DNA from 3 places in the Paenibacillus sp. 01T47 genome. Region 1 is predicted to be linked to each of the others. Evidence: riboswitches for the same ligand, from Rfam matches in the RefSeq annotation. Region 1 holds a riboswitch; each other region holds the start of a gene.
What was found. A riboswitch is a leader RNA that binds a small molecule or an ion and turns the genes downstream of it on or off. The one in region 1 is predicted to bind cyclic di-AMP.
Positions count from the first base shown of each region.

Region 2: it holds a riboswitch for cyclic di-AMP, as region 1 does, so the genes downstream of both, AC1DOV_RS12460 (TrkH family potassium uptake protein) here and AC1DOV_RS06220 (C40 family peptidase) in region 1, are expected to answer to the same signal.
Region 3: it holds a riboswitch for cyclic di-AMP, as region 1 does, so the genes downstream of both, AC1DOV_RS30990 (C40 family peptidase) here and AC1DOV_RS06220 (C40 family peptidase) in region 1, are expected to answer to the same signal.

Region 1 is NZ_JBFTPA010000002.1:475,083-477,349, reverse strand. Features, by position in the region: gene AC1DOV_RS06225 (MATE family efflux transporter) at 1-878, shown strand, start outside; cyclic di-AMP (ydaO/yuaA leader) riboswitch at 1,114-1,248, shown strand; gene AC1DOV_RS06220 (C40 family peptidase) at 1,252-1,728, shown strand; gene AC1DOV_RS06215 (chromate transporter) at 1,863-2,267, shown strand, end outside.
Region 2 is NZ_JBFTPA010000005.1:98,534-100,800, reverse strand. Features, by position in the region: gene AC1DOV_RS12460 (TrkH family potassium uptake protein) at 1-1,269, opposite strand, end outside; cyclic di-AMP (ydaO/yuaA leader) riboswitch at 1,360-1,564, opposite strand; gene AC1DOV_RS12455 (CPBP family intramembrane glutamic endopeptidase) at 1,810-2,267, shown strand, end outside.
Region 3 is NZ_JBFTPA010000026.1:42,385-44,651, reverse strand. Features, by position in the region: gene AC1DOV_RS30995 (FAD-binding domain-containing protein) at 1-800, opposite strand, end outside; gene AC1DOV_RS30990 (C40 family peptidase) at 959-1,435, opposite strand; cyclic di-AMP (ydaO/yuaA leader) riboswitch at 1,439-1,592, opposite strand; gene AC1DOV_RS30985 (hypothetical protein) at 1,825-1,974, opposite strand; gene AC1DOV_RS30980 (hypothetical protein) at 2,009-2,267, opposite strand, start outside.

The DNA of each region.
Region 1 (2,267 bases):
AAGAAATGATGTTCATCGCATTGGGGATAAATGTTCTGCATATTACTTTAAATTATCTGGTGCTGATGGAGCCCTTCGGCTTACCTAATTTAGGCGTAGAAGGAGTAGCAGCATCCACGTGGCTAACCCGTGCCATAGGGATGATCGCTTATTTGATTTTATGTATTCGAAGCTTGGAGTATAAGGTTGGCTTGATTAGTCCATTTAAGTTTCAAAGAAAAAATATTGGCCTTATATTTAAACTAGGTATTCCTTCGGCAGGTGAGCATGTTTCTTATAATCTTTCACAGGTTGTAATCACATATCTAGTCACGCTGATCGGTACGGCAGCGTTAACGACAAAAATTTATTCGCAGAGCATAACTTCTTTTGTTTTTGTTTTTTCAATGGCAATAGGTCAAGGAACGCAAATTATTGTTGGACATCTGATTGGAGCCCATCAGAAGGATGATGCTTATCGATCCAGTATTCAAAGTTTGAAGCTGGCGTTCGTCATTTCGCTTGCGCTTGGTATTTGTATTTATAGCTTCTCAGGTCTATTGCTCAGCCTCTTTACTAATGATGCGGAAATTATATTGTTAGGCAAGCAGCTCATGTTGTTATCGATTATGCTGGAGCCGGCTCGGGCTTGCAACATGGTGCTTATCAGTTGTCTAAATGCGGCTGGAGATGTGAAATTTCCTGTTGCTGCCGGGTTAGTATCCATGTGGGGGATTAGTGTGCCGCTGGCATACGTGTTCGGGATTGTGTTCGACATGGGGTTGGTAGGAATATGGCTGGCCTTTTCAATCGATGAATGGATAAGAGCATTACTGATGTTCTACAGATGGAGGAGACGTTCTTGGCAGAAGGTCGATATTTTGGCGAAACTTGCTTAACTAGAAAGAGTAACTGTATGAAAATACGGATACTCTTTTTTTGTGTTTAAACCGTTATATTTTGAAAATGTGATTGGAAATTCATCTATTTTAATTACAAAAAAATCAGCACCTTTGACAAAAATCATGTAGTGAACAGCTAAATAAATAATAATAATGAAGAAAAATGAAAGTATTCTAATAAACCAATTGCAGGATTATGGTAAAAACAATCGAATTTAACGATACTATAAGGTTTATTGACATGCCGAGTTCTGTATATCGGAAACGGGGGAACCACCTAGGGTGAATTGCTTAATGTATTTTTTTAAGCATAGGGATCTTCAACCGAACCCATAAGCTAACCTCGTAGGCACCGAAGGGAGAAGTTGTTTTGAAGAAGGGTTTTATTTTATTGTTATCCTGCTTGCTGCTGCTTACTGGAGGAGGAAGCGTGCTTGCAGATAAGTCGGACAAGTCAGTGCTTACGAATTCCATTAGCGAGGTTGTTGGAACTCCTTATAAATGGGGAGGCACAACGAGCAAAGGGTTTGACTGCTCGGGTTTTATTCTACATATCTTTAATCAATTTGATGTTAAGCTGCCTAGAACATCTCAATCGCAATCAGACACAGGCACAGAGGTCAATAAAGATGAACTACGCGTGGGTGATCTTGTGTTCTTCAACACAAGCGGCAAAGGCGTTTCTCATGCGGGCATTTACATTGGGGATGGGAAATTTGCTCATTCTTCTACAAGCAAAGGGGTTACGATTACAAATCTTAACGATTCTTATTACGCAAAACGTTATGTAACAGCAAGGCGTGTCGTAACAGAAGATACATTTGCTGCGATGATGGAGTCTAAATAATGTGTAATGATTTTAAAAACCACCTTACGAGGTGGTTTTTTTTATGTAACCATTTATTAAGTATTTGTTAAAGGGTTGTAAGCCAATAATTCGCAAGCTTACAATGTAAATAACATGAGTAATGGAATGAGGTTATAGGATTGAAAAGAGGAACAATCGCATCTTTGGTAGAGGTACTAGCTGTATCTACTAAACTAGGACTAACCTCATTTGGGGGTCCGATAGCCCATCTGGGTTATTTTCACAATGAGTATATTCGTCGCCGTAAATGGATGGATGAACGTAGTTATGCAGACCTCGTTGCTTTATGTCAGTTTCTACCCGGACCAGCCAGCAGTCAAGTTGGGATCGGTATAGGGATAGTTAGGGCTGGGTTATTGGGCGGACTAGTGGCTTGGTTAGGGTTCACACTGCCATCGATCATAGCATTAGTGGCCTTTGCTTTTTTGCTGCAAGGATTTGATCTTGGAAACACAGGCTGGATTCATGGATTGAAAATTGTAGCGGTGGCCATCGTTGCTCATGCCATTCTAGGGATG
Region 2 (2,267 bases), on a different contig from region 1:
GAGCGTCAGGGGTCCAAGTCTTCCGGCAAACATGGTTAATGCAATGACTATTTTCCCAACAAGACTCAGCTCTGGCGTAACACCAACGGATAATCCTACTGTTCCAAATGCTGATGTCGCTTCAAACAATAGCTTTATAAAAGCTTGATCCTCCGTCATCGACAAGATCATCGTTACAATAATGACAAGCGATAAAGAGATCAAAGTAATCGTGAGTGCTTTAAAAATTCTGTCTTTGCCTAATCTGTAACGGAAAAGAACGATGTCCTCTCGTCCTCTAATCATTGCAAATACAGCGCCGACCAGCGTTGCAAAGGTTGTTGTTTTGATGCCGCCGCCCGTCGAGCCGGGCGAGGCGCCAATAAACATTAATATAATGGTGAAAAACATCGTCGCTTGCCGGATAGCCGTATAATCAAGCGTATTGGCTCCTGCCGTCCGCGGCGTTACCGACTGGAAGAACGAGGACAAAATTTTCCCGCCCCAGTCCAGAGAGCCCAGTGTCTTCGAATTCGAGAATTCAAAAATAAATATGACGAGTGTCCCTACTGCAATAAGTGTTCCTGTCATAGATAGCACGACCTTGCTGTGCAGCGACAGCTTGCGGTTTTTGCGGAACTCCATCAGGTCCGACATAACGACAAAGCCAAGTCCGCCCGAAATGATCAGCATCATAGCTGCAATATTGACGACTGGATCAGAAACGTATAAGGTCAAGCTGCGATAGTTCCCAAAAATATCAAAACCAGCATTGTTAAACAATGAAACCGCATGAAAGGCTCCAAAATAAATCGCTTTGCCCAGCGGCATATCAAATGCAAACCTCGAAGCAAACAACGCAGCGCCAATAAGCTCTATTGTCAATGAATACACAATAACGCGTCTAATCAAACGCACGATGCCTTCCATGCTCGACTGGTTCATGGATTCCTGCAGCAAAAGCCGCTCACGCAGCGAAATCCTCTTGCGAAGTACGAGCGCTACCAGCGTCGCCATCGTCATAAATCCGAGTCCGCCAAGCTGGAACAGGCACATTAATATGATTTGACCCCATATAGAGAAATAAGTTCCGGTATCAACGACAACTAACCCTGTTACACAGGTTGCCGAAGTTGCCGTAAACAGCGCATCTATAAAAGGCAATCTCTCACCGCTTACCGATGCAAAAGGCATGGATAATAATAAGGCACCCAGCAATATAATAAGAGCGAATCCACTTACCAAAATACGCGGGGGTGACCACTTCAAAACATTCCAACTAACCTTCATTCATTTCCCTTCTTTTTGATTATGTCATATTGTCATTTATTGTTTTTAAGCATAAAAAAAAGCACTGGAAACTCAAGTGCTCGTGCGATGAGTCCTGTTCCAATACGCCTTCGAGGTTAGCTGACGGATTCGGGCCTGGACAGGCAGCCCTATTCAGCGGAAGAAGACGATGCTTCACCGCTAAAATTCACCCCATGCTATCTAATGTTGAACTGCTTTGCTTTCAGCAGGCTCATCCATTTAGACAACTTTATGGTTCCCCCGATTTCCTTAGGAAATTCGGCTATGCTATGCAATTAGTATGACGATAACGATTATAATCCCTAAGCACTCCTGATATAAAGGTGACGTTTATGACAAACAGGACGATATTAGCTCAAATTAGGGCAATGGGACGAACCAGCACATAGCTAGCTTGCTGGACATCGTTATTTCGCATTTTTTTGAAAACAAACGGTCATTTTCATTGGATAATTTAGGGATTCATATGTTAAGGTAATAAAATGAGCTATTTATTATGAAGACAGTTGAGGTGAAACTATGATTGATTCTATTAAACCCAATGAATGGAAACGATTTATATGGGCAGCAGTTGCTTGCTTTATTATTTATGGGGCCGTACAAATCGTTCCAATGATTACGGCTATCTCATCTGGCGAAATGAATACCAAGGTCATTGCGAAATCAGCGGCGGAGGATAAGGCGTCTGCATTTGTTGAAAAAGAAACAGGCTTGAAGGTGAAATCGGCTAAAGCCGTACATCAAACCGATAAAATTATGAATGGCTACTTATCTAAATATGAGCTAGTCAAAGCATATACGGATAAATATGACCCCATGTTTCCTACAGATACGTTTCAGGTTGATCTTAAATTCGTAGGCGGCGGCAGCGGATATGTTTATCTACATATGCATAGCGGGAAAGTCGTAGCTTGGAACTTGAAGCTTGAGGGGGAACAGCTATCAGATGCAGATAAAGCAAAAGAAGCTATTGCCTT
Region 3 (2,267 bases), on a different contig from region 1:
ACCCATGATTCAGACCCCGGGAGCCCTTGGGTCATTTCGTAGGCTTGGCGGGCGGAGATGGCGCCCGTATTAAGGAAACGTGCAAGCTGGCTTGTATGATCATCGGCATAGGCGTCCCTGCTCTCCGAATAAGAGGCAAGGCGTTCTCGTACGAACCGTTCCAGCTTGGATAATCCTTTGGACGATCCTTGCACGTTTGTGCCGCCTAGGGCGCATGAAACGGATTCGGGCAAAGCGAAGGACTGCGCAACCTTGGCATTAATTTCGCTTAAGGTAGCAAGCTCATGAATCGTCGTTTCACTCATTGGGCTATAGCACTCCAGCATAAAGCTGCTCCACTTGCGATAAAAGGGTGTGAAAACCTTGTATGGATCCATTTTTCGAGCAAATGCCGGGAAAGCATCTAGATCAGCAAGAGGTGAATCGGCAATAGACATCCAGCGGCGGCCAAGGCTGCGTGTGATTAGCCCAAGCTGCTCATCTCGCTGCCGTGAGTAAGGCGTATAGTCTGTATGAACAATAACCTCATCAATAGGATGCGCATGCAGCAGAGCTTCGGTGATCGCAGCAGGATTACCATAAAGCACATGCAGTTCCTTTCCTGCATTAGAATAGTTGTGCAGAAGCGAGGCGGCTTGCGCCATGAAATTCCGGCCGCTATGACTAGTTAAACGGCCATCTCCTGTAATAACGGGATCTATGATTAGCAAATGAATGCCTTGTTTCTCTTTTTTCTTCAAATAATCAAAAGCGCGCAAATCTGCAATACGCAAATCCTTGCGGTGAATAAACAAATACATCAGTGATAGCTCCTTCCATAAGCGCAACATTGAACGGCCGCATTCCAGCTGGAATGAAACAGCAAAGCCGCAAGTCATTTGTCGTCAGAGGACAAAAAACTGCGGCTTTGCTAGATGAGTCTACCCGTTCAACCCTCAAGAAGAGGGATTAGGCTGCTCTATTTTACGTCAACGTTGGCTTGGTATGAATCAGCATCCATGATACGACGAGCAGTTACATATCGTCCCTCATAGTACTCGGAGTTAAGTTTGTCAGTTACAACGCCTCTGCTCGAGGATGAATGTACAAACTTGCCATCTCCAATGTAAATGCCAACATGGGATATGGCGCTATTATTGCCGCCAACTGTGTCGAAGAACACAAGATCTCCCGCAATGAGGTCAGCCTTAGCGACCTTTGTACCTTCTTTTGCTTGCGAACCAGAAGTACGTGAAAGCTCAATGCCCATTTTCTCGAACACATAGCTCGTGAAGCCGGAGCAATCAAAACCTTTCGACGACGTTCCGCCGCTTTTGTACGGAGTGCCAATAAGATCATTAACAATTCCGTTCAATTTTGAGTCAGCGAAAGCGCTTCCCGCTTGAAAAGCGAGCACGAGAACGAGACCCAGGATTAATGCGGTAATCTTCTTCAATTGTGAAACTCCTTCCAATGCCGACGAGGTTAGCTGTGGGGTTCGGTTGAAGGCTCCCTATGATTCCTCGGGCGTTTGAAAAAAACTCAAACGTCGGAATCAATTCACCCAAAGTGGTTCCCCCGTATCCCAATAGGGAATTAGGCAGTTTTTTTATTGCTTTGAGAAATATTCGATTATTTTCAATGATCTCCTGCCTTTAGTGGCAATTTCTAATAATTCTCATGTAACCTTTTGACAATTTGCTTCGTTAAACCGTTCTTTCTGTAATATAAACACGCCATAGTAGTGCTTTCTAACTAAATACATGGAGTCAATTTCATTAATTATGTGGATGTTGTGTAAAATATACCGATTTGTCCTTTAGGCGCTATATCGCAAGGACTAGCTTAAAGTGCCGTAAACGGCGGTATTTCACCATTTTGCTCCTCATAAATTAGAAAAATCTCATCTATATCACTCGTGAATAAGCGTAGATTCAGACAGCCTAGCTGCTGCTCCAGATAGAGCGGCAGAAATAGACAAAGGAGGCTGTTCATGAGAACAGCCCCTTTGGGCAATCGAAAAAAAGATTTATTTTGCAGTAACGATTTTTTCAGAAATGAGCTGTGGATCGTTGTTTTTTTGCTGCATCCAAAACTGTACCTTGTATTTTCCAGCATTTTTAAAATCGTAGGAAACGAGCTTGGAACTGAACCAAAAGGTGTCTTTTTCGACGAACTCTTTAAAATCATCATCATCCTGGCTGCGGCTGTCGATTGTCGTTTCCTTATCATTAGGATCAACGATGGTCACTTTGAACTCTGAAATCGCCATATTCAAATTATCGATT